Regions from separate parts of the Filimonas lacunae genome, predicted to be linked through region 4. Evidence: riboswitches for the same ligand, from Rfam matches in the RefSeq annotation. Region 4 holds a riboswitch; each other region holds the start of a gene.
The links. A riboswitch is a leader RNA that binds a small molecule or an ion and turns the genes downstream of it on or off. The one in region 4 is predicted to bind cobalamin.

Region 1: linked by a shared signal. The riboswitch ahead of FLA_RS26725 (TonB-dependent receptor) and the one ahead of FLA_RS30405 (ribonucleoside-diphosphate reductase small subunit) in region 4 are both predicted to bind cobalamin.
Region 2: linked by a shared signal. The riboswitch ahead of prpB (methylisocitrate lyase) and the one ahead of FLA_RS30405 (ribonucleoside-diphosphate reductase small subunit) in region 4 are both predicted to bind cobalamin.
Region 3: linked by a shared signal. The riboswitch ahead of FLA_RS16590 (DUF5074 domain-containing protein) and the one ahead of FLA_RS30405 (ribonucleoside-diphosphate reductase small subunit) in region 4 are both predicted to bind cobalamin.

What each region holds. Positions count from the first base shown of each region.
Region 1 covers NZ_AP017422.1:6,782,069-6,790,261, forward strand. Annotated here, with positions in the region: gene FLA_RS26720 (YncE family protein) at 1-169, opposite strand, end outside; gene FLA_RS26725 (TonB-dependent receptor) at 191-2,197, opposite strand; cobalamin riboswitch at 2,385-2,601, opposite strand; gene FLA_RS26730 (murein L,D-transpeptidase catalytic domain family protein) at 2,795-3,619, shown strand; gene FLA_RS26735 (hypothetical protein) at 3,971-4,654, opposite strand; gene rpoN (RNA polymerase factor sigma-54) at 4,661-6,145, opposite strand; gene FLA_RS26745 (hypothetical protein) at 6,227-6,520, shown strand; gene FLA_RS26750 (DUF4159 domain-containing protein) at 6,580-7,200, opposite strand; gene FLA_RS26755 (AAA family ATPase) at 7,356-8,193, shown strand, end outside.
Region 2 covers NZ_AP017422.1:4,129,297-4,137,489, forward strand. Annotated here, with positions in the region: gene FLA_RS16340 (TlpA disulfide reductase family protein) at 1-737, shown strand, start outside; gene FLA_RS16345 (bifunctional 2-methylcitrate dehydratase/aconitate hydratase) at 833-2,284, opposite strand; gene prpC (bifunctional 2-methylcitrate synthase/citrate synthase) at 2,310-3,464, opposite strand; gene prpB (methylisocitrate lyase) at 3,457-4,353, opposite strand; cobalamin riboswitch at 4,545-4,731, opposite strand; gene FLA_RS16360 (hypothetical protein) at 4,872-5,291, opposite strand; gene FLA_RS16365 (hypothetical protein) at 5,349-6,593, opposite strand; gene FLA_RS16370 (TM2 domain-containing protein) at 6,892-7,218, shown strand; gene FLA_RS16375 (DUF2752 domain-containing protein) at 7,187-7,501, shown strand; gene FLA_RS16380 (SDR family NAD(P)-dependent oxidoreductase) at 7,669-8,193, shown strand, end outside.
Region 3 covers NZ_AP017422.1:4,170,879-4,179,071, forward strand. Annotated here, with positions in the region: gene FLA_RS16565 (DNA/RNA non-specific endonuclease) at 1-1,459, opposite strand, end outside; gene FLA_RS16570 (hypothetical protein) at 1,532-2,104, opposite strand; gene FLA_RS31730 (hypothetical protein) at 2,957-3,256, opposite strand; gene FLA_RS16580 (PKD domain-containing protein) at 3,484-4,266, shown strand; gene FLA_RS16585 (hypothetical protein) at 4,299-4,985, shown strand; gene FLA_RS16590 (DUF5074 domain-containing protein) at 5,142-6,491, opposite strand; cobalamin riboswitch at 6,624-6,830, opposite strand; gene FLA_RS16595 (NAD(P)H-quinone oxidoreductase) at 7,019-7,990, opposite strand; gene FLA_RS16600 (hypothetical protein) at 8,030-8,193, opposite strand, start outside.
Region 4 covers NZ_AP017422.1:7,656,129-7,664,321, forward strand. Annotated here, with positions in the region: gene FLA_RS30400 (ribonucleoside-diphosphate reductase subunit alpha) at 380-2,761, opposite strand; gene FLA_RS30405 (ribonucleoside-diphosphate reductase small subunit) at 2,838-3,803, opposite strand; cobalamin riboswitch at 3,945-4,080, opposite strand; gene FLA_RS30410 (cysteine-rich CWC family protein) at 4,214-4,435, opposite strand; gene FLA_RS30415 (DUF4349 domain-containing protein) at 4,583-5,449, shown strand; gene FLA_RS30420 (TolC family protein) at 5,531-6,979, shown strand; gene FLA_RS30425 (efflux RND transporter periplasmic adaptor subunit) at 7,009-8,193, shown strand, end outside.

The DNA.
Region 1 (8,193 bases), 870 kb from region 4:
CTTTGTTCAAACCCATGTCACCTTCATTCAACAGGTAAAAGCCATTGCCTGTTGCTACATCCGGCGATTGCACACTTATCTCTTCCTGTGTAGCCACGGGCGTGTCTTTACGACAAGCCGTTGCCAGCAGCACAATGGCTGCCATCAGTTTCGGGGCTATCTGTTTCATTCGCTTCATGTGTTGTTATCATTAATAATGCACACTCAAAGAGATGCGATAAAAACGTCCCGGCATAGGGAAGTTTCTAACTACATCATAATACTGGTTACATACATTGTTTACTTCCAGCATCAGCCTACCTGTATACTTTTTATACCGGAAGCTTTTGCCTGCTGATACATCATGTGTATACCAGGGTTGCAGGTAGTTGGCAGCAGTATTCTCTTTTTGGAAATACCGCCCACCTGTGTATAAAAAGCTATAGTTGAGCATCCAGGTTTTATAAGTAATGCCAGCTATGGCAGAACCACTGTTCTCAGGTGTATAGATGATCTGATTTTTATAGTAAGGATCGGCAGGGTCGCTTACATCCTGAGCCTGTTGCCAGGTATAGCTGGCACGGGTAGTGAGCTCCCAATGCTGCGCAGGTTTATATACGCCCTGCATACTTACATCCAGCCCCTTAATCTGTACCTTATCCAGGTTCATGATAGTCCAGCGAAACAGCCTTCCGCTGGGGCTGGCAATAATTTTATCTTTCACCCGGTTGTAATAAGCATCCACCTGTGTAGTCAATAATAGTTTGTTAGCGGCCAGGTATTTTGCGTAGGTAATGCCCAGGTTGTATTGTTTGGCAAACTCCGGCTTTAAGCTGGTGTTACCCACTTCGGTATAATAGAGATCGTTAAAAGTGGGCATGCGAAAGATGTTTTTATAAAACGCCCGCACATGAAACGCAGGAGAAGCAAATGGCTGCCACGAAGCAGAGACAGCCGGCGTTAACTCCTGCCTGTTGCCCGCAGGTACGCCCGTACGCACATTTTCATTTACAAACGTAGCCAGTGCGCTGCCTTGTATGTCTATTCGTGCAAAATGCAATTGGCTGGCTAAGGAAGCCAATGTGGTATAACGTGTAGGATAAGCGAAATTATACAGGTTAGCATTCATGCTATTCCGCTGAAAGTCGCCGGATAAAGCCACATCCCAGAAGGAGGTTAATTGATAGTGATTGGCAGCAGAAAAATAGAATTCATTTTGCCGGTAGTAATTATTCAGGTAACCGCTGGTGGTTACAATTTCCTGGTCGTTGTAATGGGTGTAGTCATAAGCATATTTGGCATTCAGCATCAGGCTGTATTTGCCGGTGATATTCTTTTTCCACGAACCTTGTGCAAAAAAGCTTTTATCCCACAGGCGCTGCCCGTGTTCAAACTTATTGGCTACTACTGCCCCGGGAAGGCCGCGTGCCGAGGTATAATAATAGGCTTTTACTTTCCATTCGCTGCTGTCTTTACCCGTGCCATCCAACCCCGCTTCCAAACGCCAGGAGTTTACATCGGCATTGTAGCGGGTGGCGGTGGTATCATATCCCCCTTCCATCGCATACCGGAACGGATAGCGCCCATTGGCATTGGTCCACTCACCACTAAAAGAAGCACTGGTGCGATGAGAAAGCTTTTGTTGCCATAACACCGAAGGATTTACCAGGCCAAACGAACCGGTTTTATATTTCGCGCTCAGATGTATGGTTTCGTTGGCGGCAAATACCGGTTTACGCGATTGCAGGTAAATAGCATTGCCCGATGCAAATGCCTTAGCTGGCTGAAACACCGCATCTTTTTGTCCGCTATACAGCGAAATCTCTTCTATATTATCCAGCGAAAAACGTCCAAGGTCTATCTGGCCGTTCTGAGCATTGCCTAACTGAACCCCATCGTAAAAAACACCCGTATGGTTACTACCCATGCTGCGCACGTTGATGGTTTTAAGCCCCCCCACACCGCCATAGTCTTTTAACTGTATACCCGAGAAAAAGCGAACAGCGTCTGCCACAGATAAACTATTGAGCCGTTGCAGGGTTTCGCCCGACAGGGTTTGTGCAGGCGTGAGTGAAGTAGTGGGCAGTTTGCGAATAGCATTTACCCGCACCTCGGCCAGTGTATCTTTTGCATGCATTACCTGCTGCGCCAACAGGCTTCGGAATGGAAGCATGCCCGCGCTGAGTAAAAGCCACTTAACAGGTACTATTCTTTTCATAATTATTTTACTACAGGCACGACAGCAAAATATCAGGCCGTATAGGTAAATGATAGTTCATGCTTGTATCGTTCCTTTCGGAAAAACGGAATACGGTTTACCGTTGCAGCAGCAACAGCTAACAGGAATAAAAAATAAAAAATTGCTTTTTGACCTTTCTATCCAGCTTCAATCCCCGAAAGCGATGAATATCTATCTGCAACGGGCAGGTCTTCTGACTTGTTTGCTGTTGTATCACCTTCCCATAGCCTTAGTGGCTACAGTGGTATTGTGGAATAAACAGCGGCAATAATGAGTTGCCTGGAAACTTACAGCTGCGGGACAGTTCCGGATTTACACCGGATTCCCTTTTAATACATACCTTCCGAACAGGAAGAAATGTAACCTGATGCGGAGCAAAGGTAATATTTTAACAAAGCGAATACAGGTGAAAATCAACTAAATGTTAACGTTTGGGCAGTGTTTACCTTTAAAAAAAACTATAAAATAACCTTCAAAAGCTTAAATAAGTCGCAATTAGGCAATAAATTTACCAGAATCGACATTATAGTCACGGTATCACCAATTAATAACCCCCAATCAAAAAAGTGAGCTTTGATGAAAAGAGTAATGATTATTGCAGCGGTATGTTTTAGTGCTTTTACATCTATTGCGTTTAGCTACACCAGTAAAGAGAGGTTTACAGACGACAAAAAGAAATTTGCTTCCCTGCTGGGCGATAAAACCGCCAGCGCGCAAGGCCAGAGAATGGCAGACTCTATTTACAGCGGTTTACACCTGGATTCACTGGGTCTTTCACACGACGCATTTTTTGAAGCTTACAAAGGCTATCAGTTCATGTTAAACAAAAACATGCTGAAGAAACCAGAATTATTAACCATTTGTGATTTAAGCCAGAGCAGCACCCACAAAAGATTGTATGTATTAAACCTGAAAACAGGAGAAGTGCTGTTTAATACTTATGTTTCGCATGGTAAAAATTCAGGTAGCGAGTTTGCCACCACCTTTTCTAACCTGAACAGCTCGCACAAAAGCTCGTTGGGCTTTATGGTAACCGGCGAAACTTACAGTGGTAAAGCAGGTTTTAGCATGCGTCTGGATGGTATTGAAAAAGGCATTAACAACAATGTGCGTATGCGTGATGTAGTAATGCACGGCAGTTGGTATGTAAACTCCAACAGGGCAGATGAAGGTCAGGCAATGGGCAGAAGCTACGGTTGCCCGGCGGTTCCTTATGCAGAACACAAGGATATTATCAATGCTATTAAAGATGGCAGCTGTTTCTATATTTATCACACAGACAGCTGGTATCATCACAGTTCTCAGGTATTGAACGCCGATTTCAGCTGGCCAGCTTTACAGCCTGCCCTGGCTGAAAACGCACCAGCAGCTCCCGTAACCACAGTAGCAGCAAAAAGCTAATTATAACCAGTTTCATAATTCACAGGCCAACCTTAGGGTTGGCCTTATTTTTTGCCATAGAAATCCTGCATTTTTTAGCAAAAACCAAAACCAGTTCGTTTTACATAAGCAAAAAACAACAAGTGTAGTTTGCCTATACCCGCACTGAACTCACCCTTATCTCACCCTATACCCGTAAAATAGAATACTTTACTAACCGCCATAGCAAAAAACACATTTTCACCCTACTTATTACAGCATTAAAACATATGATTTAACTGCCATATCCTGCCTCTCTAAATGGATGTGTTAATAAATTAAAAAGCCGGCTGCTAAAAACAACCGGCTTTTTAATTTATTGCTTATCAGCACCTACCACAAAAACGAAACAAAATAGCCTATCAGTTGGCAGGCTGCGCCAACAAAAAAGCCTAAATACACTTCGCGGGTAGAATGATCATTAAGTATTAAACGTGCAGAACAAACAGCACCAGCCACAATCATCACAATCGACACATCTGCGCCCAGGTGGGTTTTGTAGTAGAAACAGGTGAGTAACACACCGGTAAGCACACCAGCTACTCCCATAGCATGCATGCTTATTTTTTCAAAGTTGTTAAAGGAAAGTCCACCTACGGTAGTTAAAAAGATACCCAGGAAGAAGAACTTTAAAACAGCAGGCTGATCTTTAAAGTTTTTACTCAGGTACCACATCCACCAGTAAAAGATCATGATAATGATATAGGGAACAATGCGGTCTTTCTGGGTTTTAAGCCTGATGCCGGAAATGAATTTCAATCTCCACATTAGAAACACCGCTATACCTGGTAAAAAAGCAGTGGTTACAAATACCCCTATCAACCTCAGTTGCAACATTTTACCTTCCAGTCCCGGAAATTCAACCGGAAAACGCTGTATCAGCCAGTAATAAAAGAAAGTTGGCAAAAAAAGGGGATGCGCTACATAACTTAATAAAGTAGCTACCCATTTCACGGGTTTCGGGGCTACATAAGGCGCTTCCGATTCATTCTCAACACTCATCGTCAATGGTTCCATATAATATTAAAGCTCTTTACGTAGCCTGGCCACGGGTATGTTCAGCTGCTCCCGGTATTTGGCAACTGTGCGGCGGGCAATATTGTATCCTTTTTCCTGTAGTAATTCGGTCAGGCGTTCGTCGCTCAACGGCTTACGCTTTTCTTCGCCTTCAATTAAGTCGCTCAGAATTTTCTTTACCTCACGGGTGCTTACTTCTTCACCGCTTTCGGTACTTAACGATTCGCTAAAGAAGAATTTAAGACGGTAGGTACCAAACTCGGTTTGCACAAACTTGCTGTTGGCCACCCGGCTAACGGTAGAAATATCCAAACCGGTTACCTCGGCAATGTCTTTCAGAATCATGGGACGCAGCGAAGTTTCATCACCTGTAAGGAAAAACTCGCGCTGGTAGTTCATAATGGCGTCCATTGTGCTAAGCAGGGTGTGTTGCCTTTGCTTAATCATATCAATGAACCATTTGGCAGAATCTATTTTCTGCTTAATGAACATTACCGCTTCTTTCTGGCGCTTGTCTTTTTTAGCTCCTTTATCGTATTCCTTCAACATATCCCGATAACCTTCGCTGATGCGCAGGTCAGGCGCGTTTTTGGCGTTGAGGGTCAATTCCAGCTTTCCACCTGAATTGAGTATAAAAAAGTCGGGAACAACATAGCTTTCGGCCTTATTAATTTCACCCACGTTGCCACCTGGCTTGGGGTTTAATTTAATAATGGCGTTGATAACTTCGCGCAACTGATCGTCGTTGAGGTTCAGGCCGCGCTGTATTTTTTCGTAGTGCTTTTTAGTAAATTCTTCAAAGTACTTGTCCAGTACCTGAATAGCCAGGTTCACATCTTTACCGGCCACCAATTGTCTGCGCAGTTGCAACAATAAACATTCCCTTAAATCCCTGGCACAAACACCCGGAGGGTCAAATTGTTGAATCTGGTGAATTATTTCCTCAATTTCCTCATCTGAGGCGTCCACATTCTGGCGAAAAGCCAGATCGTCTACAATAGAAGAGATTTCGCGGCGCAGGTAGCCATCGTCATCCAGACTACCTACCACCTGCTCGGCTATTTTAAAACTCTTTTCGTCCAGCGATAACATGCCCAGCTGATCCAGCAGCACATCGTGAAAACTGCTCTCTATTTTAAAAGGCAGTGTTTTTTTCTCATCAGAATCCGGATAGTTGTCGTCGCGCAGCTTGTAATCAGCCACGTCGTCATCGCCATCCGATACATATTCGCTGATATCTATATTCTCGTACTCGTCCTCGCTGCCATCCATCTCATATTCATCCTCACCGCTTTCAAACTCGTCCTGTTGTTCTTCGAAGTTGTCGTCATGACTTTCTTCGGTTACCTCCAGGGCAGGGTTCTCTTCCAGCTCTTCTTTAATGCGTTCTTCGAGGTTGGCAGTAGGTACCTGCAGCAGCTTCATTAACTGAATTTGCTGTGGAGATAGCTTCTGAAGTAATTTCTGTTGTAAAGATTGACTAAGTGACATTCGTTTTCAATATTCCTCTAGGAAATCGTCCGTACAAAAGTTATTGTTTCGCGGTAAATTTACATACTATAAGCCAATCGGATGACGAAAACTCTCATATTACTGATGATAGCCCTGGTGGGTAACAAGACAGTTACAGCGCAAACACCCTCCGATTCCACCTCAAAAGTGCCTGGCAGGGTTATTTTATCGCCCGCAGTATCCTTTCGTCCATTTTCTCCGTTTACCAATTACAATCTTCCGGCCAATTTTTACAGCACCCATCTTCCTTTTTTCTGCGATAAGGAATTAAAGATGGAAAAGCTGTCTGGCATCCCCTTCCGTTTTCGCCTGGGATCGGTGGATTATGTAAACAAACTGGAAGGAAAACATTAAGGTGCCGGAAGGGTTACCCCTTCGCTTAAAGAACGGCGGGTGGCCCATGCCTGCATGCGTTAAGACATAGCGTATACTATAATATTGACCCCGAATTTGGTATTGTCTTCTGCCAGGAAACGTTTGTTGCGAAAATCGTAATCCCACTCGCAACCATAATCCTTATTGCTGTACAGCACCCCTATGCGGCCATTTACCATAATGGCTTTCAGGTAATCGTGTACCAGGTCGTCGCCCCAGCCATTGAGCTCAAACAAAGTATTGGGCGGGCCTTTTTCAAAAGAGAAAAAAGAATGGTACAGCTCGTGCGTGTTGGGGATCTTTTTTAAAGCGCTGCTGCCAAACAAAGCAGTCATCTGCGCTTCAAACGATTTGGCAAACAGGCCGTCAATATCATGATTGCAGTCATCTACAAACACAAAGCCGCCGTTTTGCACATACTTTTTAAAATTAGCGCTTTCCTGTGCATCAAACTGCACCAGCTTATGACCGCTCAGGTAACAAAAAGGTGCATCGAACAAATCGTTGGAAGAAAGGTCTATCACCTTCTCCTGTAACTCAACGGGAATAGTGGTGTACTCTATCAGCGAATTGAGCAGGTTGGCGGGCATACGCTGATCGGTATCCCAATCGCCAGACCTGTACCGTAACCGGGTGAAAGTAAATTTAGCCGCTCTCATGATATATTGCAGATTACCGATTTTCTAATGCCGCTGGTGTAATTTTCTAACATTGATAATTTTAAAGGTATAATTTCCTCTTCCGGAAAAGAAATTTTACCGGTCAACTTCGATTGCTTTCCCGCATATTCATAGAGAAACTAAAACTACAGGCATTGGAAATAACAGCAACTACCGTAACGCAATTGCAGGAGAAGCTATCTGGGCTGAAAAAAGAAATTCAAAAAGTAATTGTAGGCCAGGACATCATACTCGATGAAATACTGGTAGCCTTACTGGCTGGCGGTCACTGTCTGCTGGAAGGAGTGCCGGGGCTGGCCAAAACCCTGATGGTACGCACGCTGTCGCAGGCGCTGCACCTTCCTTTCCGGCGTATACAATTTACGCCCGACCTGATGCCCACGGATATTATTGGAACAGAAATACTGGAAGAAGACCACGCCACCGGCAAACGCTTTTTCAAGTTTAACAAAGGTCCCCTGTTTTCGAACATTGTGCTGGCCGATGAAATAAACCGTACTCCGCCCAAAACGCAATCGGCCCTGCTGGAAGCCATGCAGGAATTTGAAATTACCTATGGCGGGCAAACCTATCCGTTAGACAGACCCTTTTTTATACTGGCTACACAAAACCCTATTGAGCAGGCTGGCACCTACCCTTTACCGGAAGCACAGCTGGACCGTTTTCTATTATATATTAAAATAGGATACCCCACCGCCGAAGAAGAAGCCAACATATTACGCAGTACCACCGGCAGTAAAAAAGCAGTGGTAAATCCGGTAGTGAACGGAGAAGATATCCGGCAGCTGCAATCACTGGTAAGAGATGTGGCCATTAACGATGAATTGATTTTATTGGTATCGGAACTGATACGCGCCACACGCCCCGACACCACCACGGTAGCCTATGTAAAAGAATGGGTTCGGTGGGGGGCAGGCCCGCGCGCCGGGCAGGCATTGATTTTAACCGCCAAAGCACGTGCGCTGTACAAAG
Region 2 (8,193 bases), 3.5 Mb from region 4:
CCAACAGCCACAACAACACACAGGCACAGAAATACCTGGATAGCGCCTTAGCATTACAGGCAGATGAAAAAGTGTTATTATATGCAGCCACCGGCTATGAAAAGATACAGCAATACGAAAAAGCATTTCATTTATACAGCAGGCAGGTACAGCATAACACAGTAACAGACACGACACTGGTTACAGCAGCACACCGCAGTTACATGCTCTGGAAAAACGGGGACAGCACCGGCTGGCCTGCGGAATGGAAACAGATACAACAGCAACGCAGTATACGGTTACGGGAAGAAGCGCGTACACAACTGTTATATGCGAAAGCCCCTTCACTGGAAGGCATTGTAACATTAGCTGGCAAGCCGGTATTGCCCGACACCTTACAAGGCAAAATTGTGTTGATTGATTTTTGGGCCACCTGGTGTGTACCTTGTATGCAGGAAATGCCTTACCTGCAAAAGGTATATGATACGTACCGGAATAACCCGCGTGTGCAAATGATGATCATTAACAGCGGAGCACGCAATACACTGGCAGATGCACAAGGCTGGTGGGGCAATAAAAAATACAGTTTCCCGGTATATTTCCACACCAATAGTGCCGTAGGCGATGTGTTTGGCTTTACAGTGATACCGGCATTGTATATTATTGACAGCAAAGGGAAATTACAATATAAACATATAGGCTACGAAGGCCCACAGGTAGAAGAACATTTGAAAGCCGTGATAGACGAATTGTTGTAAGCTTTTCCCTTGGGTTTATCGGTGATAAAAAAAGCATTAATCCCATGATTAATGCTTTTTTGCTTTTGAAACCAGTATGCTTTTAAAAACAGAACTTAGATCACAAACAGATCTGTAAACACATGCACATCCAGTGCGGCAACTTTAGCAAAGTCCAGCGTATGCTGCTGTATGAGCAACTGTTGCTTCTCCGGAAATATACGCGCCAGGTTAATCTTATACTTTTGAATTAACTCAGGTATGCCTTCGCTTCTTCTGCGCCTGTGTCCTATTGGGTATTCCACCACTACTTCACTCAGCACGGTGCCATCGTTCAACTCTACCGTAAGCGCATTGGCAATAGAGCGCTTTTCCGGATCGTGATAATCTTTTGTGAATTGCGGATCTTCCACACACTGCATTTTATCACGTAGCAGGTCTATCCGTGTATCAGCGGCGACACTATCCTCATAATCAGCAGCTGTCAGTCGGCCATATAATAACGGCACAGCTATCATGTACTGAATACAATGATCCCTATCGGCCGGGTTATTCAGCGGGCCTTTTTTATCAATAATGCGAATAGCTGCTTCATGTGTGCGGATGGTGATGCTACGTATATCGTCGGTTGATTTTCCGGCAGCTTTCAATACCCCGTGTAACGTCATCGCAGCTTCCACAGCGGTTTGTGAATGAAATTCAGCAGGAAAAGATATTTTAAACAATACATTTTCCATTACATAAGAGCCATAGTTACGTTGAAACTGAAAGGCGTTTCCTTTAAAAGACACATCATAAAAGCCCCAGGTTTTAGCAGTAAGCACCGATGGGTACCCCATCTCTCCTGTTTGCGCTATCAGTGCTAATCGTACTGCACGGGACGTAGCGTCTCCGGCAGCCCACGATTTACGGCTACCCGTGTTAGGCCCATGCCTGTAAGTGCGCAGCGATTGCCCATCTACAAAAGCCAGGGATACGGCATTGATCAGCTCTTCCCTTGACAAGCCCAGCAATTTACCAACCACTGCGGTGGATGCCACTTTCACCAGTAACACGTGATCTAAACCTACTTTATTAAACGAATTTTCCAGGGCCAGAACACCTTGAATTTCGTGCGCCATAATCATCGCTTCCAGCACCTGCTTTACTTTTAACGGCGCTTTACCGTTAGCTACAGCGGTACGCGAAAGCCAGTCGGCAGTAGCTAATATGCCACCCAGGTTATCGGAAGGATGCCCCCATTCCGCAGCAAGCCAGGTATCATTAAAATCCAGCCAGCGTATGATAGCGCCGATATTAAACGCAGCCAGCACAGGGTCTAATTGAAACTGTGTACCCGGCACTTTAGCGCCATGCGGCACAACAGTGCCTTTTACCACCGGTCCCAGCAGTTTAGTACAGGCGGGATAAGTAAGGGCTTCAAAGCCGCAGCCTAATGTATCCAGCAAACAGTAATGCGCTGTTTGCCAGGCAAGTTCGTTTTCTATGCTATAAGAAAGTACGTAATCAGCAATATCCACCAACACCTGGTCTGGTTGCGGACGTTCGTTAGAAATATGGGAAGACATAAAGGATATTATTTTTGAAATGAAATTAGCGTTGCTCTAATGGAATATAATCGCGGTTTTCAGGGCCGATATAGTTAGCGCTGGGCCGGATAATTTTACCATCCTGCCTTTGTTCAATAATGTGCGCGCTCCAGCCGGTTACCCGCGAAATCACAAACAACGGTGTAAACAACAACGTAGGCACGCCCATCAGATGATAGGAAACCGCCGAAAACCAATCGAGGTTGGGGAACATTTTTTTCTCGTTCCACATCAGTGTTTCCAGTCGCTCTGCCACCTGGAACAACAGCATATCCCCTGCTTCTTCCGAAAGCTGTTTGGCCACTTCCTTGATCACTACATTCCGGGGATCTGAGATCGTATAAACCGGGTGCCCGAAGCCTATGATCACTTCTTTACTTTCCAGCCTTTTGCGAATGTCCGCTTCGGCTTCGTCCGGCGAAGCATACCTGCTTTGTATATCATAAGCCACTTCATTGGCGCCACCATGTTTGGGCCCCCTCAGCGCACCAATAGCGCCGGTAATGGCGGAGTAAAAATCAGACCCCGTACCGGCAATAACGCGACTGGTAAAAGTAGAAGCATTGAACTCATGCTCTGCATATAAATTCAATGAAATCTGCATCGCTTTTTCCCACGAAGCAGGCGTCTTTCTCCCGTGCAGTAACGTAAGAAAATGACCACCGATAGAATCGTCATCTGTTTCTACCTGTATCTCCTTTCCATTATGAGAGTAGTGATACCAGTACAGTAAAGCAGAACTGAAACAGGCTAGTAGTTTATCTGCAATATCCCGGGCGCCCGCCAGGTTATGATCATCTTTTTCGGGCTGTATACTTCCAAAGGCAGATACAGTAGAACGCATCACATCCATCGGATGGGCGGATGTGGGAATTTGCTGCAGGATATTCTTTACAGAATGCGGCAGCCCTCGCAGTGATTTCAGCTTGGCTTTATAAGTAGCCAGCTGTGCCTTGTTGGGCAAAGTGCCATAGATAAGCAAATACGCGACTTCTTCAAACTGGGCTTTGCCGGCCAGGTCAAGAATATTGTATCCACGGTAGTGCAGGTCGTTGCCGCTTTTACCTACACTGCAAAGTGCAGTATTGCCTGCGGCCACCCCGGAAAGCATCACGCTTTTTTTGGGCTTAAAAGATTCGGAAGCGGTATCGTTAGACATTTTTGTTCTTTTTAAAAAGTTCATCCAATTTTTGTTCGTAGCTGTAGTATCCGATAGAGCGGTACAGCTCTTCTCTGGTTTGCATGGTGTTTAACACCTGCTGCTGTGTGCCATCTTTCCGTATGTGCTGGTAAACGTTCTCTGCCGCTTTATTCGCTGCCCGGAACGCTGAAAGCGGGTAAAGCGCCATCGCCACCCCGGCATCGTGCAGTTGCTCTGTTGTGTACATCGGAATCATTCCAAACTCAGTGATGTTAGCCAACACCGGCAGGCCTGTAGCATCTGCAAACTGCCGGTAGAGCGCGAGTTCCGGCACCGCTTCGGCAAAAATGAAATCTGCACCCGCCTCTTTATACGCCACCGCCCGTTCCAGTGTTTTTTCCAGCCCTTCGGCTGCAAAAGCATCTGTACGGGCACCGATCACAAACTGCGCATCTGTTCTGGCATCTACGGCAGCTTTCAGGCGATCCACCATTTCTTCCTTACTTACCACTTCTTTACCGGGACGATGACCGCAACGCTTGGCCCCCACCTGGTCTTCTATATGTAATGCCGCTGCCCCTGCCCGTATCAAAGACTTTACCGTGCGCGCTACATTAAAGGCTGAAGGACCAAAGCCCGTATCAACATCTACCAATAAGGGAAGGGAACACACATCTGTGATTCTGCGGATATCGATAAGCACATCTTCCAGCTGGGTAATGCCCAGGTCAGGAATGCCCAGCGATCCGGCAGCCACCCCGCCTCCTGAAAGATAAATAGCCTGAAAACCTGCCTGCTGGGCCAGCAACGCATGGTTGGCATTGATGGCCCCCACAATCTGAAGCGGAAACTCTTTTTTTAATGCATCCCGGAAGGCAAGCCCCGGAGATGGTAATACTGGATTCATACTCATATGGCTGTTAACAATTGAAAACGGTGTTATTACAACTATGTCTTACAAGCGCTTCGTAAGCTTTGCGATAAGGCAGGCAGGATAAAAGGAATAAAGGCATGAAACTATTCCTCAACGTTAATTGAACAGAATAATACGGCTGGCACTTCCATCGTCTATCCGACATATACTTCAAATCGCGAAAGCATTGTCTACCCGGAGTGGCAGGTTTCCTGACTTGTAACAGCTCTTCCTCCTTCCCATACGCACCGCATACAGTGAATGTATTGAAAGAGCCTTAGTGGTTACTTACAGTTGCGCGACAGTTCGTGATTGACACACGATTCCCCTCTTACTTTACGGCTGTGTAAAACCAGTTCCGGCTAAATGTATATTTCTAAAGAACGTTCAACGAATATAATGTATCCGCCCCACTTAACTAACAATTGTTAACAACAGGGAATAAAAAAGGTACAGCAGGCTAAACTTCACAGGGCCGGAACTGTACCTTATAAAATGTTTTCAACAACCACTTATTGCTGTGTAAATTGCTTTACTACGATATGGGTTTTGTCGCCCAGTTGCATAGTATCGCCGGTTACCTCTACATGATCACCTGCTTTCAGCTGCTTGTAGCTTTTTTCCAGGTTTCTGATGCTGAATACGCTGGAATACACCACACCTTTATCATTAGTGATAGTAGCCATAAAGCCATCTTTGCCATTAGCCACATCACCCACTACACCTGCCACGGTAAAAGCAGCCTTTTTAGTAGTATCCTGTGCAGCAGCTTCTTCCTGATGCTCGTGTTTCGCTTCGGAATGATCATGTCCGTGCGCTTCCGTTTCTTCTTCTTTCGGAAACTCTTTGTAATCATTTGTTTTGCAAGATGTCATTACCCACATGCCGGCAGCTGCTACGGTCATGAGTACCAATTGTCTTTTACTTTTCATTCGTCTGTTGTTGAGAATTGATTGTATTACGCCGCCAAAACTATGCTTTTGTGTCAATTATTTGAAATATCCTTCCCGCTCCCACTTACGCAAAGTTTCTGCCGGCAAACCACAGGTAAGCAGCAATTTACCCATCTCCCCTTCCTCATTCGGCCCCATGCTCCAATCCACCGCATAGGCAACAAAATCTTTATCTACAGGCACCTTATTCCAAAGCTTGTTCACCGTAAGCAACCTGGCTGCTTTATATATCATTTCATTAGCCGGCAACCACCATTCATCCCCCTCCTGCACCTTGCCCATAAAAGCAGTATATAACCGCTCATAACTGGTGTCGGCCCGAAAATGCTTATCATCACTCACCAGTATAAAAAGTTTTTCAAAACGCAATTCGTCATAAGTATTCAATATATCCACCTTTTCCTTCACCGTAAGCATACTTAAATGGGGATGATAATCATCCACCTCGTGAATGCCTAACTGCAAAATAGACAAAGGCGCATTCCATTTTTTTCTCACCAGCCTCTCCGTTACCGACTGTGCAATTTGTAACGCCAGTTGATCAGACAGTTGTTCTATCGTGGTGTTATCCGGCATTTTCACATACAGCAACTGGCTGGTACCATCCGGGTAAACACTTTTTATTTCATCCAACGCTCCTGTGCCCGTATATTGATATCTTTCTTCATAATATGTGGCTTTAACGCCCGCAAGCGACTCCCAGCAATCAGCCTTTTCTATCCGGTCGTGGCCGTATTGAAAATGCTTTACCATACAAAAGATATCATGTTCCATTTGCTGTAACTTATCAGCCACCTCGCGCCCTGTAAGATTTTCATAGTCCCTGCCCAATTTTTTGCCATTGATATGCAGCGCCTGGTAGGCGGTTTTCCTGCCATTTTCCTGTAGCAATCGTACTATCACTACCGGTTTCCGGTCTCTCATATTGTATTCAACATATTCTACACAGGAATTGCTGCACTTAAAAATGCCTGCATACACTATTTCTCCGCCATTGGCTTCATATTGCATGTAGCAAGGCCTGCCACCGGAATCCAAACCATACTTATAATTCGCATCCGGCTCCCATTTATCCAGCAAAGGCCCCCCAGCCGGCAAAACACCATTCGCATACTTCTCCACATCAAAGCGATCTTCTTTTGCGTACATCCACTTCACCACCTGCTGCTTTTTTTCAAGCAGGTGTGTCCATTTGTCATACACTGCAACATACCGGTTGAACAGGTCGTCTTTTACCAGCTTCACGGGATGAACGCCGGCCAGCTCACCGTTTTTTTGCATAGTAGTTTCAGTAGAATTATTGCATGCCGTTAGCACCGGCAGCAAAAGAAATAATAAGGGAATAAGGTTCTGTTTCACGGCGTCAATTTACTATAATTACTAAACTGTTATTAATAAATATAAAAGCATATATCATAAACGATGTAAATACATTAATCCCTCACGAAGTAAAAAATAACTTATTTTATATTAATGCACTAACGTTTCATTTTTAAAACAGCTTGATTTATAAGGTTTTCCTTTTTACTATATAATAATTTATCCTTATCATGCGCAAAATTTAAAATCCTGAATCATTATGTTTTGTACAAACTGTGGAGCTCAAATTGACGACAAAGCCGTTGTATGCGTTAAATGCGGCGTACCAACCAACCAATTCGCAGCACATGCCAACCCGGCCAGCCCGGCTGCTAATGCGGAAGGGTATGATTGGTTAACTACTTTATTACTTTGCTTTTTCGTAGGCGCATTTGGAGTTCATAGCTTCTACACCAAAAAGACCACTATTGGCATTATCCAGTTATTAACCCTGGGTGGCTGCGGTATCTGGGCTTTAATTGATCTGATTTTGATTGTAGTAGGAACCTTTAAAGATGGCGAAGGCAGATTCCTCGTTAGGAAATAAATTATTGTTTACCGTATGGTTGCTCGTTCCCCTGTTGATTTTTCAAATCAATTATCACAGCGGGAACGGGCACTTTACTGTGTGCCTGTTTAAAAATATTACCGGAAAAGATTGCTATGGCTGTGGTGTTCTCAGAGGTATAAGCGCCTGCCTGCATCTCAATTTCCCGGCCGCTTATCAGCTCAACCGTTTAAATGTGCTTACCATTCCTTTGCTTACCTTCCTGTATTGTAAAGAGCTGTGGTTAACCCGCCCGCCCTTTCTGCGCTCTGCCACCCGATAATATAATACTGTTTTTTATCATTTGCAGTGAAGCCTGTGGCAAAAAGACCCGTCACCTCAAGAACACATTTTCCCCCCGACACACCACAGATCAGACAGGACAAAAAATAAATTAGACCATTTGGTACAATACTATTTATCTTTGTGTACCAAATGGTACAATACAATATGAAAAGACTGGAAAACAAAGTGGCCGTAGTAACGGGCGCATCGAAAGGAATTGGAGCCGGCATTGCGGAAAAGCTGGCTGCAGAAGGCGCGGCAGTAGTAGTAAACTATGCTTCTTCCAAGGAAGATGCAGAAAAGGTAGTAGCTAAAATTATATCTAACGGCGGCAAAGCAATAGCCGTGAAGGGAGATGTATCAAAGGCTGCTGACGTAGATCATCTTTTTGCAGAAGCCTTAGGGCAATATGGCGCCGTTGATATACTGGTGAACAATGCGGGCGTTTATCAGTGGGGTGCATTGGCAGATTTTACAGAAGAATCATACCACTTTCAGTTCAACATCAACGTGCTGGGTGTACTGCTGGCTTCCAAAGCAGCAGTGAAAAGCTTTTCAGAAAAAGGCGGCAGCATCATTAATATCGGCTCAGCCGTATCCAGCGCCACACCGGCGGGTAGTGCTATTTACACCGCTACTAAAAGTGCAGTAGACTCCATCACACGTGTACTTTCAAAAGAATTGGGGCCT
Region 3 (8,193 bases), 3.5 Mb from region 4:
TAGTTTTAGGTGTACCCGGCTTGATAACAGAAGCGATGGCTACCTTGGTTAAAAACTTTTTCGTTTCCTCTTTATTGGTAGGCATTGTTGAGGTTTGCAATTTAAACACTAATTGCTTGCATACTGTTTTATGGCCAATTTTGTCTACCAGCTCAGCAAACTGATCATCTTCTGCTTCCAGGACTGTAGGACTTTTTTTAATATCTAATGTCTTCAAATGCGTCATAGATACAGGCTTCGACAGATTAGGGGGAATCATTTTAAGAATGGTAGATTTAATACTTCCATTCTTGCTTTTATTTAAATAATAATAATCTTTAAGAGTAGCCGCCTTCTGCTTGCTCAGGTCGCGTGGCACAGACTGAATTCCATAAAAAGATTCTTCGTTATTACCCCCAAAGGTTAATGTGGAGTCCGTAAGGTCTATTATGGAATTTCCCAATGCTCCATGGGTTTCCTGCGAAGCGGGCATATATTCATCATCAGAATCCACACCAACCATCCCCTCTACATCACTGTTTGTTTGCTGCATATTATAGGCATATCCCCCTTTATGTGGCCTGGAGGTTATCTGGGACTTAGCCAGCGGATCTGTAGCTTTTGCCTTCCCCGACCAGGTAACGGGCACAAAACTGGTGAAGGTAAGCTGATCTGTATCTTTCATTGGCGTATCGGTTTTGATACAATCATACTGATCATCATCTATAACACCTGATTTATGCAATTCTAACAAACTGCGCTGGTAAGTATCCGGACTGTAAGTTAAAGACACATCCACTTTCACTTCCTCTCCATAGGCACCGGAACTATATTTATTACCAGGATTGTAAAAACCTTCCTGAACAATTTCTTCAAACAAACGCCAGGAAAGCTGGTTAAACTGGTTATGCTGCGGGGCGAGGTTACCATGCACATCTGCTTTTTTGCCAAAAAACTGGTGGCCTATCAGGTGTCCCCCATCATAGGTTTGTATACGTTCTCTGCCAAAAACAGCCCGCTCCTGCGAACCTACATAACCATACTGATCTATGTAAGGCTGATCCCTGCTATCATTTTTTTCTATTTTCTCAACAAAAGCCTGCTTTCCTTTAGGCCTTAACATGTTACCGGCGTTGGCTTTTGATAGCTGACTGGATGCAAGAACAGGCGAATTATCATTGCCCATTTTATACCCATAGTTTAACCCCTTTTTGCCAAGCGTTGCACCAAAAGCATCATCCAATACAAAACCGGCAGGCTTTTTCCAGTCGCCATTGTCAGGCCCCAATTCGTGCTTCATTTGCATCACTTGCTTATTGGAAGAAGGATACCTGGATACAGCATCTGCCAGCAACTGGAAAGGATTACTACCCTTGCCTTTAGGCCTCGCTAATAATTGCAAAGGATTGTTACTCGCTAAAGAAGACGCTTTCACATTGTCTGCTGATGCAGCTATTTTTTGCGTAAGGTTGTTTTTCATAAACAAACAGCGTTATACAGCAATTTAGCTAAAGTAAACGAAGCCTCCATAAATTACTTTAAAGCAATGCGACTATAAGGCTACCCGCTTATCCTCATTGCCTTTGCCTTCATTCCCTTCCTTTAACTCCGACAAAGGCAGCTGCACGTAACGACCCATGCTATCCAGTGATTGATTATATACCAGCACAATATCCGGTAGCCCGGCTCGTCTAATGCGAACGCCATCAAATGGCAGAGGCTGCTTTTCTTCCGAATCCTGGTACACATCGGCATCCCACCTTTCTTCTGCATCAGGATACACCCTTCCTACCTGTATCACTTCGCGAAAACTCTCCTTATAAATCAAACGGTAATCTCCACCCTCATTGCATGCAAAAACCAATATCATCTGCCTGTATGCATCTCCTGCAAAATAGTGTTCGTTACTCATCACACAAACCACTTCCTCCATATCCTTACCAGTAAAACTACCCTGTAGCGCACATGGATATTCGTTCTGACGGCCTTTAACAAAATTAAATTCCCTCCCATCCTCACTATGTAAAAACTCCCTCACCCGATATTTTGCCACATAAGGCATGTCATATAAAAGACCGGAAAAATACTGGCCATACATCGTATCAAAAACGTTAGCCTCCATCATTTCTCCCCTGTTTATATTCAAAAGTTGCGAAAAGTGCGGAAATGCTGCTTTCCCCTGTTCTGCCAGTTTCAGATAAGTAAAAAGATGAGCAAAACGTGGATCAGCTGTTTTACTACGCTACTCAATGCCTGCTTCGTTTATGTTTTCGGAAAAAAAGCTATAAACATGTTCCTCCGTACCAATGCCCCCTTCCGGAACGGCTACCACCATGGGATCGGTACAATACAATCGATCTCCAAACCACAAATGAATCAGTGTATCCGGCAATTGATCATACGCCTGCCTGAAATGCTCATCCAGTAACTCTCCTTTTGGAAAACAACCATCGCCTGGTACATTGATACACTATCCAGCCTAGAATAAGACCACCAGCAATTTCCCAGCTATACAGGACAGCAGGCTGCATACCGGAATGAGAAAAGTAGTTGTCGTATACACGGTAGCTTCCAAAAAAAACATGTCCGGCTATAATAAAACCGATAGCTGCAATTAAAAATAAGTGGTGGGGATGTGTTTTTAATTTCAAGGTTTATAGTGTTATAGAGGTGAAATGATTCGTTCAATAAGAGCACACTCACCAGCTGTTAGTGTAATAGGTAGCTCATTTTTTTACGGCCGGCAATATACAAAACCTCAACTAATATTTATTCATATCTAACTCATCAAAATCTTTGATTTCCGATAAGTTGAGTAATTTATTTATATGAATAGTCTGCCAGGTTTCTTTAAACTTTTCCTCTCCAGACTCACAACCTTTATTGGTATTTTCTCTATCCCTTCTCTTCCTGGTAGAAAAGTTAATACTGGTTTCTCCATCGATAACAGCCCCTCCATCGGTGGCATCATAACCAATTAGCTCAAACCCAGCATGTTGATATCTGAATGTGTATTCCCAATAGCCATACCTCCCATCACCCCTCTGCGATTACGGTCCAGCTTTCCACGATACTCATCATTCACGAACCGGCTTTTATCGGTTCCTTTAATAATAAGTACACAATCTTCTAAACTGTCTTTATCCAGGTCACCGGTTACCTTTTCAAAAAACACATACCCTTTAGGCACAAAATCAGCAGGATTTTTCTTCTGTACCACTTGACCGCAAACGGTTGTGGCAAACACAACCATGCATAATGTCCATATTTTTTTCATAGAACGCTACCTTAAACAACTTTCAAAAATAATAAGAGAAAAAAGAAATATACCTGTTACAAACCGGAAAAACGCCAGGTTAAAAAATGACCATAGCCTGTTTTTCTTACGTATGTCAGGAAAAGCGACAAAATAAATGACATTTATTAAAATTCCAATACATTTGCTCACCTCCCTGCGATTGCTTTATAACCAATAGTATTGACCTATACTAAAATGTCAGATTCATGAAAAAAATCATTTCCGCCCTTTTATTCCCGGCACTATTGTTTTCCTGTAAAAAAAGTAAAGACAACACACCAGCTGCGCCCACTGCTGATTTCTGGCTTTCCAATGTGGATATTTATGTAAACGAAGAGTTTGTACTTCCCACTTATTTTAAGTTTAAAACACAAAACACCTCTAAAAATGCGGTGTCGTATGCCTGGGATTTTGGCAATACCCAAACCAGTAATCAAAAAGACACCGTATCCTTTTATACTGCAGCCGGCAACTACACCATAGCATTAGCAGTCACCGGCAACAATGGCGAGGTAGCAAACATCAGCAAAAAGGTAAGAGTAGCAGACCGTCTGCTATCCGATGCCAGGTATAGAAGCGCCACCTGGGCAGATGCCACTCCTGTAAACGCATTTATACGCATTTACAAACCAGCTGCTAACAATACAGTTCCTGCCCTGAATGGCGAAGCATATGCTTCGGATGTGTATTATCAAAGCCAGACGTTGTCTACCACTTATTTCACCAGAACGTTATTACAAATGGCCCTGCCTGAAAAAACAAAGCTGCAGCCAATCAGCACCTACATGAACGCCACAGCACCAGATTCGTTTGTGAATTATGGCTATTGTTTTTATGCAATAGAAGACGGGAAGGAAAAACTATTACTTTCTTCATGGGATGCAAACACTCAATTATCCTATAGCGAAAGCATGGAATCGGGACAATCCAGATGGACACTTACCAATGACAAAGGGCAACTTATTTTATTTGCTACCAATAATCAATAGCGCCGAACTTATTCCTTAAAAAACCAAACTTCATGCGTATAACCTATACCATTTGCTTTGCCTTTTCCCTTTTGCTGTTATCAGGATGCTCCACCAAAGGACAAACTCTTTCTCTACTGGATTTACTTCAACAAAAGCCACAAGACATTTTTACATCGAAAAAGATTCCGTTTCAGCAGAATGAGATAAAAAATGCTGAAAATTACAGGGTCAAGCTGTATGGCGAAAAATTGCCCGACACTGTTTTAAGGCTTATAGAGCCGGAGTATGGTATCAATTGGGAGAAAGAGGAAATACAGCCAGTGATCTCCTGCTTTTCGGTGCCGCTGCAAATGCCCTGTTTTATAGTAGATACAACCGGCAAACCTTTAATTGTAATAGCAGACGTGGGAAATGATGGCCCTAAAGGCAAAGTAAAAGCCGGTGTTTTTAAAGATGAAGATGTGTTGGATTTGAAAAAAGCACTGACGGAACAATTTGGCAAAGAGAAGCTGGTAAAAAAAGACTCTTTTGAAGGAGCTGTGTATGTCTGGAAAAAAGGGGCACTCACCATCAGGCTAACCATAGAAAATGAAAATTTTGAGAATAAATCCGCCCACACGCGCAATGGCATTGCCCAGGATGGCCGCAATGGTGTACTCACCATTTATAACGGAGTAAGTCCTGCCTTTCATTCAGAAGAAAATAATTATTTCAACAACCCTGATATACGCAAATAACAGCTATGAAATATGTGATGGAGTTGCCCGACCTCTCTGCCGGTGCTAAAGAATTCAGTCGCTCGGCGACCATGTTTCCATAATAGCAGATAAAATAAAAAAGCTGTCTCCTGAATATTCAGGAGACAGCTTTTTTTATCCAAACCCGGGCAAAGCTTACTTGAAATTATAAGTAAAGAAAATACCCGCCGGAAAATTCGTATAGTTCTGATAGTTCAATCTTAATGGCGCTGCATTGTTGAAATTGAACACACTGATATTATTTATCAGGTAATCCCATCCATATGCTTTAATCGTGTTCAGATACACTTCACCGGTTAAAGGATGTACTGCGATATTGTTGTATACAATATTGGCGTTCTCTACCATGGTTTTAGCATCACCCATAAACTCAGTAGAACCCATACTGAACACATGTCTGTATATTTTAGTTCCCGCACCGCTAAAGTACAATGTATCACCTTTGGCCGTAATACCCGGAGTAGCGCCAAATCCGGCACTCAGGCTACCAATAGCAATTTCATTGGCTTTGATCAAAGAATAATCCCTGTAATTGATCTTGGAAATTTTAGCAGGGGCAGTAGTGGTAGACACCCATATGTTACCATCGCTGGCTCTTACCACACCACTCACCGTAGCTTTCATATCTAAAGCGTAAGTAAGAGTGTCTTTATCCGCTTCTACTACATATACTTTGGTGCCGGCGGCAGCGAATATTTTATTGTTGGAAACAGCCATAGTCATTTTGGCGGCCGACTTCGAACCCTTAATAAAAGTAAGCGTTTTAGCGGTGCTGTTGAAACGGTATAAACCATTGTTATCTCTTAATATCACATTCTCCGCATTGAGTACAGCTACGTGTGTAGGCCATTTCAGGGCAGTGAGTTCATCATTATAGGCCGCTTCTTTTTTCAATGTTTCTGCATTCGCCACTATCAACATACCATCATTGGAAAAAGAATTGCCTACCGCATTTGTTTTCCCGTTTTGCGAAATGATGTACATTTTATTATTAGAAATGAATAAATCCTGCGCTACATTTCCCAGCTCTGTACCATTTACTTTAAAATAAACACTATCCGTTACTACACCATTGGGACTGATAAAAGTAAGTGAGCCATTCTCCGTGGTCATGTTACCTTCGTTCAATATAAATGTGCCGTATTTGTATTTGCCGTGTACGGTAACACTGGCCTCCGCCGAGTTGCTTTTGTCATTTTTTAAAGCAGTTACTGCAATAGTGTGCTCCCCTAAATCACTGGATACAAAACTGAAAAGAGAATCTTTCACCGTTACATCCTTACCATCTACCGTCCAGACAAAAGCACTGCCGCCGGTGGCTTTCACTTTAAACACTACCGTATCTTCCTGTGCCACATCATTCAGTGCAGTCACATTTTCAATAGCTACTTCCGGTGCAGGTAAAGAAACAAGCGTGTCTTTTTTAGAGCAGGATACTGTTACCAGGGCAACGACCGCCCCCAATGCTAAAAAGCTTTTTTTCATAAATGTCTGATTCAAATTGGATTTTTTCTCTTAACTGTTATTACAGCTCACCGGAAAGAATAGGAATACAAACAGACACTGAAAATATTTCAGCCCAGATTATAGTATTTCAAGCCTCATCCGCGAAAGCTTTAAAATGTATCTACATTGGCAGGTCTCCTGGCTTGTTCTCACTTTCAACGGCCTTCCCATTTTTATTCACTAAAAACAGTGGCATGTAGATGCGAAAGTGTGTTTACAGAACTTACAGTAGCGGGACTGCTCAGGATTTACACCTGATTCCCTATTAATTCTAACACCGTGAAACTTGTGTTAAAAACCAATGTGGCGCGAAAGTAATGTAATTATCGATAAGCACCGATATTTTCCTGCCGGGCGCAGGAAAGCGTAATGACCGAGCAGTCATGCGCCATTTAACAAGCATACTTCCTGATAAAAAGAGGACGTCCCATTATACAATGAGACGCCTTTTACAACACTGCCTGTGTTTCAAACCCAAGGGGAAAGCTTTTATTCTGTTACCACATTTAATCTGCTACTAACACCAGTTTCCCAATATGCCTGCCTGCTTCCATTAAGGCATGTGCCCTGGCCACTTCTTCAAAAGGAAACGATTGGTAGATTACAGGTTTGAAAGCACCGGAAGCTATCAACGGCCAAACATGTTTGCGCACCTCATCAGCTAACGCGTGTTTATAGGCGTATGGCCTGCCGCGTAATGTGCTACCGGTAATGGCAATTCGTTTTTGCATCACCTTCCATAAATCCAGCTGCACCAATGATCCTTCCATGGCATTGATATATACAATCCTGCCCTCTTCATTCACCAGCTGAACGTTTTTTGCCAGGTAATCGCCACCTACCATATCCAGTATCACATCTACCCGCTCATCCGCCAATACCTTTTCAAAGGCATCCGTTTTATAGTTCACATATCTGTCGGCTCCTAATACCATGCAGGCACGCCCTTTCTCCTCCTCGCCCACCGTTACTATTACCCGGCTGCCCAGTGCGTGCGCCAGCTGAATAGCGGTAATACCTATACCGCTGGCGCCACCATGTACCAGCAAGGTTTCACCCGGTTGCAGGCGGGCCCGCTGAAACACATTAGACCATACCGTAAATACAGTTTCCGGCAGGCTGGCCGCTTCTGCAAAGGAAAGTCCATCAGGCACGGGCAAACACTGGCCTTCTTTTACGGCTACCTGGCTGGCATAACCACCGCCCGCCATAATAGCACACACCTCATCACCGGGTTTCCACAAGCTAACGCCCGCACCACAAGCCACTACCACACCTGCTACTTCCAAACCAGGCACCTCAGCGTTTACACCTGGTGGCGGCGGATAATTACCCTGCCTTTGCAATATATCCGCACGGTTAATACCTGCCGCTTTCACATCAATCAACACCTCTATGTCTCCTAATACGGGGGTAGTATATTCTTTCCATTGCAATACATCCGGTGCGCCTGGTTGGGTAATAACAGCTGCTTTCATATAGTTTATTTTGAGTGTTTGCGTATACGGTTCATCGGTTTATTTGAGTAAGGCTTTGCGTTCAATACTTTTAGCAAAGTTGGGCGTTTCTTCTTTATTATGACTGTCAGATGCATTCTGGCGGGCATTGGCCGCTTCTTCTAAAGTAATTTTGTGTTCTTCAATAAACTCCAGGAACTCATCCGTAGCAAAGGCATTGATTT
Region 4 (8,193 bases):
TACGCGTTGGGATTGAAGGAATCGGTGGCCTGGCAGATGGAATGAGCATAAAAAAAGCATGCTCCGGGTGTCTGGAAGTGCTTTCCCATACCTCGTCCTATAGGACGAGCAACTCGTAAGTGCAAGCGAAGCGCCCGTTTGTTAGAATAGGAGGGCGGAAAGTGCAACTCTGTTTTAACAGTTATTGAGGACACTTGCTGCTGTTGCGCTTTGTTTTTTCTGCTATTAGGCTGACTAAAAAGGTTCAGCTTAAAAAAGTTGGGGCCGACCTTTTTAGGGCCGACAGCTTCTTTTTCTAAAGCTTAGCCTTTGGGATCAGCCCCCAAAAAGGCCCATATCGATAGATATGGGCCTTTGATATTTAGTAGGAGTAGTAAGCTTATGAGCTACAAGCTTCACAGCTGCCATCTATGGGGCAAGCCGCACCGGTAATCTCTTCATCAGAAGCTGGTGTTGCAGCCTGGTTTCTGTTGTTTAAAGGCTGCATTTGCACACTGCCTTGTTTTTCTACAGTAAACTGAACTGCTTGTGCAGCTGCCTGGGTACGTAAGTAGTACATACCGGTTTTCAGGCCTTTTTTCCAGGCATAGAAGTGCATGCTGGTTAATTTAGCCTTGTTCGGTTGCTGAACAAACAGGTTTAATGATTGAGATTGACAGATATAGGCACCACGGTCGGCTGCCATATCAATCAGTGTACGTTGCTTGATCTCCCAAACAGTTTTATAAATTTCCTTGATCTCCTGCGGAATCTCTTCAATAGCCTGAATAGAACCGTTGGCAGAAATAATCCTGTTCTTCATTTCGTCATTCCATAATCCCAGTGCTACCAGGTCTTTTAACAGGAACTTGTTTACAATAACAAATTCGCCACTTAATACACGTCTTACATAGATGTTGGATGTGTATGGCTCAAAGCATTCGTTATTGCCCAGTATTTGTGAAGTAGAGGCAGTTGGCATAGGAGCAATTAACAGGCTGTTTCTTACGCCATGTTGTTTAATCTCCTGTTGCAGTGCGCTCCAGTTCCATCTGTTGCCTGGTACCACACCCCAGAAATCAAACTGGAATGCACCTTTGCTTAGTGGGCTGCCTTCATACGAGCTGTAAGTGCCTTCTACTTTGGCCAGGTCTTTAGAAGCGGTCATTGCGGCAAAATACATGGTTTCGGCAATGTCTATGTTCAGTTGTTTAGCCTGCTCGCTTTCAAAAGGATAGCGCATTAATATAAAGGTATCTGCCAAACCTTGTATACCTAATCCTATAGGACGGTGACGCATATTGCTGTTGCGTGCTTCTTCTACAGGGTAGTAGTTACGGTCTATAATACGGTTGAGGTTTACCGCTGCCTGGTAAGTTACCTCGTATAATTTCTGATGATCAAACTGGCCGTCGATTACAAAACGGGGCAAAGCAATAGATGCCAGGTTACACACTGCCACTTCATCCGGCGCACAATATTCCACTATTTCTGTACACAGGTTGCTGTTGCGGATGGTACCCAGGTGCTGGTGGTTGCTTTTGCGGTTACAGGCATCTTTGTACAGCATGTATGGTGTACCGGTTTCTATCTGTGCATCCAGTATGGCAAACCATAAATCCTGTGCTTTTACGGTTTTGCGGGCCTTGCCTTCCTGCTCGTATTGGTGGTATAATTTTTCAAACTCTTCGCCAAAAGTATCCGCCAGGCCGGGGGCTTCGTGCGGGCAAAACAGGCTCCATTCGCCATTGGCTTCTACGCGCTCCATAAACAGATCGCTTATCCATAAGGCATAGAATAAATCCCTCGCACGCAATTCTTCTTTACCGTGGTTTTTACGCAGGTCCAGGAAGTCAAAAATATCTGCATGCCATGGTTCCAGGTAAATAGCAAACGCACCTTTACGTTTACCACCACCCTGGTCTACATAACGGGCGGTATCGTTAAACACACGCAGCATAGGAATAATACCATTGCTGGTGCCGTTGGTGCCGCTGATATACGAACCGGTAGCACGGATATTGTGAATGCTTAAACCAATACCACCTGCGCTTTGCGAAATACGGGCGGTTTGTTTTAAAGTATCGTAAATGCCTTCAATGCTGTCATCTTTCATGGTTAATAAAAAGCAAGACGACATCTGGGCTTTAGGCGTACCAGCATTAAATAAGGTAGGGGTAGCATGGGTAAACCATCTTTCCGACATCAGATTATAGGTTTTAATCACCTCTTCTATATTGTCCAGGTGTATACCTACTGCCACGCGCATGTACATATGTTGCGGGCGCTCTACCACTTTACCGTTCAGTTTCAGCAGGTAGCTGCGTTCCAGGGTTTTAAAGCCAAAGTAGTCAAAGGCAAAATCCCTGTCGTATATAATAGTGCTGTCCAGCAATGCCGAATGCTTGCTGATTACGGCGTATACTTCATCTTCCAGTAAGGATGCTTTTAGCCCGGTTTTAGGTTCTACATAATTATATAGCTCCCCCATAGTGATGGAGAACGACTTTGTGGTATTCTTATGGAGGTTGCTTACGGCTATGCGGGATGCCAGCAAACTGTAATCCGGGTGAATGGTACTCATCGAAGCTGCCGTTTCTGCAGCCAGGTTATCTAACTCTGTGGTGGTAACACCGTCATAAAGTCCCTCAATTACCTTCATAGCCACTTTAGTGGGGTCTATGAATTTGCTGTTGAGACTGTAACACAGTTTCTCAATACGAGCTGTAATCTTGTCAAATTTTACTGATTCTTTTCTGCCGTCTCTTTTTATAACGAACATAGGTTACAGAATTTTGTGTTAGAGTTATTGGTTTGTTATTCGTTGTTCTCAGCGCTCAATTATTGTTCCATGTATATTAGAAATCCTCATCTGTTGAAAAGATCTCTTGCTCCTTCGAACTATTCACACCCGCTTTCTGGTAATCACCCACTCTTTTCTCAAAAAAGTTGGTTTTTCCCTGTAAAGAGATCATTTCCATAAAGTCGAAGGGATTGGTGGCGTTGAATATTTTAGGGTAGCCCAGTGCAGTAATCCACCGGTCGGCCACAAACTCAATATATTGTTTCATCAAATCGGCGTTCATGCCAATCAGTCTTACAGGTAATGATTCTGAGATAAATTCTTTTTCAATACGCACGGCATCTGTAATTATCTCCGTAACCCTTTCCTGTGATAACTTATTGCTAAGCATGCTATATAGTAAACAGGCAAATTCGCAATGCAGGCCCTCATCTCTCGAAATCAATTCATTGCTAAAGCTAAGGCCGGGCATTAATCCTCTTTTCTTTAACCAGAAAATAGAGCAGAAGCTGCCGCTGAAAAAGATGCCTTCCACCGCTGCAAAAGCTACCAGGCGTTCGGCAAAAGAGCCCTGTTCAATCCAGCGCAGTGCCCATTGTGCTTTTTTAGTAACCGCAGGTACAGTTTCAATAGCGTTGAACAGCTTATTTTTTTCGGCCGGGTCTTTAATATAAGTGTCAATTAATAAGGCGTAGGTTTCTGAGTGTATGTTTTCCATCATAATCTGGAAACCATAAAAACAACGTGCTTCGGGCAGCTGCACCTCGCTCATAAAGTTCACCGCCAGGTTTTCGTTTACGATACCGTCACTGGCTGCAAAAAATGCCAATACATGTTTAATAAAGTGCTGTTCCCCTTCATTCATTCCAGCCCAGTCTTTTAAGTCCTGCGACAAATCAATTTCTTCTGCGGTCCAAAAGCTGGCTTCATGCTGCTTATACATTTCCCATATAGCAGGGTACTTGATGGGTAATAAAACAAACCGTTCCTTGTTCTCCTGTAGTAATAATTCTGTTTCCATAAACCGGGCCATTTATAATATAATCAAATGAGTATCAATATATTTCTTAACCGGGCAGAGTGTAAGATCCTATGACTGTACGGGGGGAATTGTACAATGTTATGGTGTCTAAACTCCGACAAGCTTATGAGCGTAAGGGTTGTCAGTAATATCATTAAGGCCGAGTATCTGACTAATTCCATGCAAAACGGAAAACACAGTTGCGCCACAGCCCGGGAATCTCACCCGGTTCCTCTTTAAAGACGGATAGCATAGTGCCTTAATGTTCCTGCAATCTCGGGCAGAAAACAGGTAATGGGAAAGAAACTTATAAACAGGGTGTGCATACTTTTTACACAATAAACAGAACCCTCACTGCATAGGCATTTGGTAAAAATTCCCCTATTCAAGGGTGAAACATAGAAGGGGCATTACTGAAAATCGGGGAAGAATTTTTCTTTGAATAAGGTGTATTTGTTTTTGAGTTCCCGCATACAACCGATACAAAGGCAATCATTGTATTTCAGTGCAATATGATCGCGTTCGGCTTGGGTAAGGTGTAATCCGTTACACTGACAGTTGCTTACATCGCCTACTTTACATTCAAAGGGCTGCTGGCAGCGGGGACATATTTTGTTTTCATGTATAGGCATTCGTATTGTACTTTAAACCAGGTTAACTGCTATAGCAAATATACACTTCTGCTTCCGGGATGCCACCTGTATAAAAAGGGTTTACCTGTGTTATTAAGAACAAACAAATTCCGTTACTTTCAGCTTTCAACCTTAAAATCTTAACCAATGAATGTAACATTCAAGCGCAGAACTAAAAAAGTAATCATATATCTCACCATTCCTTTCCTGGTATTATTTGTTTTCAGGCTGTCATATGGCTACCTGGTTTCCTCCGTAGAGAGAAACAATTGGGTGGCCGATTCTGATTTCTTTAGCAGTATAGGGGAGTTAAGAAAAAACTATGCATCGGAAAAGGGTGGGAAACGGGTAAGTGCGCCTGATTGGGCCGATAACCAGAAATATGAAAAAACAGCTACGGTACAAACCCGTACTACCAAATTTGATGCAGATGCTGCTGCGGTGGATAGTGCAACCAAACAATTTAGTGCCGTAATACAATACGAGCAAAGTGTGGGAAATAAAGGTAGCCGACAGTTACATTTATCTATTGGTGTAGTACCATCTGCCTTTGATAGTTTTTATACGGCTATTCAAAAAATAGGCACCGTAAAAGAGCGGGAAGTGGTAAAAGTGGATAAAACCAATGAGTACCGCCAGCTGAACGCAAAAAGGGAGTCACTGGAAAAAACACTGGCCTCTTTACAGGAACTGAAATCGGAAAGCGGCGTAATCTCCGACTTTGTTACCCTACATGATAAAATTCTGGAGATAGAAAAGGAATTGCAGGAGTTAGGTGTAGAGTTGGGGAATTTCAATTCTGAAAATGAGTATTGCACTGTGAGGGTGTCTTTGTTTGAAGGTTCGGCAGGAAAAAAGGCCAGCTTTTTTACGCAAACTAAAAATACATTGGAGTGGACCATTCAATATTATACCATTCTGATTGCGGCACTTTTTGGAGCGTGTTGTGCAGCTACCCTGATCGTTCATATTGCTATTAAGCTGAATATTCTGAAAAGCGAAGTACAAAACTGATCATATTCATCCGCAAAACCCGTTCAACTTCCGCTCATCAAGTTTTAAGAAACATGCCGGCTATTCGGTTATTTTTGTTACATGGGAAAGCGCTTACTGATTCTATTGGCTGCTGCAATGCCCTTTGCGTTGTTTGCACAGGAAAAATGGGACCTTCGCCGTTGCGTGGAATACGCGGTAAAAAATAATATTTCTGTTAAGCAGGCCGATGTACAGGCCCGCATTAGTGAACTGCAACTAAAGCAGGCCAGAATGAACCGGTTTCCCAGTCTTGGGTTTTCTACAGGATTGGGGACACAGTTTGGGCGTTCTATTGATCCTACTACCAACCAATTTACTACCACACAATTATTGTATCAGAATTATGGATTGCAGGGGAGTGTACAGGTATTTGGATTTGGACAGCTCAAAAACAGCATTCAGGCCGCCAGATTTAATGCAGAAGCTGCTTTAAAGGATATAGAACGGGCCGCTAATGATGTATCTATGAATGTTGCCACTTATTATTTGCAGGTAGTAGCTTCTAAAGAGCAGATCAATATTTCAGAAGTTCAGATAAAGCAGGATCTGGCACAATATAAGGATACCAAAAGCCGTGTAGATGCAGGTGCGTTACCTGAACTCAACCTTGCAGAAATTGAATCGCAGCTGGCAACAGATAGTATTGCGCTGATTACGTCCAGAGCTACTTTTGAGCAAAACGTGCTTTCTTTGAAGGCACTTCTTAACATAGAAGCAGGAGATGCCTTTGAGGTAGATACGCCTCCTATGGAACAAATTCCTTTGGAAAATATTGCAGATATGCAGCCTGATATTGTATATCAACTGGCTTTAAACAATCAGCCGCTGCAAAAAGTAAATGAACTTAAAATAAAAGGAGCTGAAAAAACAATTGCAGCGTATAAATCGCAATTGTATCCTTCTTTATCGCTGGGTTATAGCCTTACGTCCCGCTTTTCCAGTTCATTGAAGTCTGCTACTAATACGATAGCCGGTTATGATTATTTGCCTTATTTTACGGATATAAATGGCCAGATATATCCTGTGCAAACACCGGTTTATTCCAGTTCTTATTCCCGTAAATCATTTGGCAAATGGTGGGATGGATATGGTTCTCAGCTGGATCAGAATTTTAACCAGTCCATAGGATTCACGCTAAGTGTGCCCATCTTTAATTCAGGCAACACTTATAAAGTCAATTATCAGCGTTCGCAACTGGATTTGAAAACATTGCAACTGCAAAAAGCACAGGCAAATCAGGATTTGCAACAGAATATTTATAAAGCTTACGTGAATGCAACATCGGCAATGCAAAAATTTTATGCAGGTGATAGAAGCGTAGCTTCTGCACAAAAAGCATATGACTTTGCCACTAAACGATATGAAGTAGGGCTATTGAGTTCAATAGATTTACTTACTAACCAGAACAACTTACTTAAAGCCAAACTGCAACAGTTAAGCAACCAGTATGAATATGTATTTCGCATGAAATTGCTGGAGTTTTACAAAGGGCAGGGGCTTAAATTATAATTCAATGATCCTAGAAACTGTTTTTGTATATGAGTAAAAAAGCAATATGGATTATCAGTACACTGGTGGTGTTGGTCATCTTACTGGTAGTTCTTAAAAAAAGTGGAGCGTTGGGTAAGGACGAAGGGACAAAAGTATCAGCGGAGAAGGCTGCTGTACGTTCTATTACAGAAACGGTAACAGCCAGCGGTAAGGTATATCCCGAGGTAGAAGTGAAAATAAGCTCTGATATTTCCGGCGAAATTGTAGAGCTCACAATTGCCGAAGGCGACACCGTGAGAAAAGGACAAATGCTGGCGCGCATTTATGCAGATATCTATGCTTCACAGCGCGACCAGGCAGCGGCTACCGTTTCCCAAACAGAAGCACAGGTAGCTAATGCGAAAGCACAGCTGGGAGCATTGAAAGCTACACTGGACCAGACAGAAGCGGCTTATAAAAGACAAAAAACATTGCTGGATCAAAAGGTGATTTCCCAATCTGAATTTGAGCAGGCATCACAGGCTTACTTTTCTGCCCAGTCCAATTATCAGGCATCAAAGGATAACATTAATGCAAACCTGGCAGGTGTGAGAAGTGCCCAGGCTAGTTTAAACAGGGCCAGTAAAGATGTAAGCAGAACTACTATTACAGCTCCTATGGATGGTGTGGTAAGTTTAATGCTGGTGAAGAAAGGCGAAAGAGTAGTGGGTACTGCACAGATGACCGGTACAGAAATGATGCGTGTTGCCGATTTAAACAGCATTGAAGTACAGGTAGACGTAGGCGAAAATGATATTCCTAAAGTGAAAATAGGCGACAGCGCTATTGTTCAGGTAGATGCTTATAATAACAGGAAGTTCAAAGGAATTGTATATAAAATAGCCAACCCTTCCAGCGCATCTTCCAGCACTACCAGTTCGGCATCTTCTTCAACTACTATCACCAATTACCAGGTGCATATCCGGTTATTGCAGGATAGTTATAAAGATTTGCTGGTGAAAGGCAAGGCTTTCCCTTTCCGGCCTAATATGACTGCCAGCGCCGATATTCAAACCAAAACACATGCACAGGCTTTGTCAGTGCCATTGAATGCGGTTACCACGCGTGATAAAAACAGTGATGATGCGGCAGGGAAAGACAAAAAGGAGAAAAAAGATAATGCAGATAAAGCTAGCACCTCTGGCAATAACGACGACGAAGTAAATAAAGATGACTTGCAGGAAGTGGTGTTT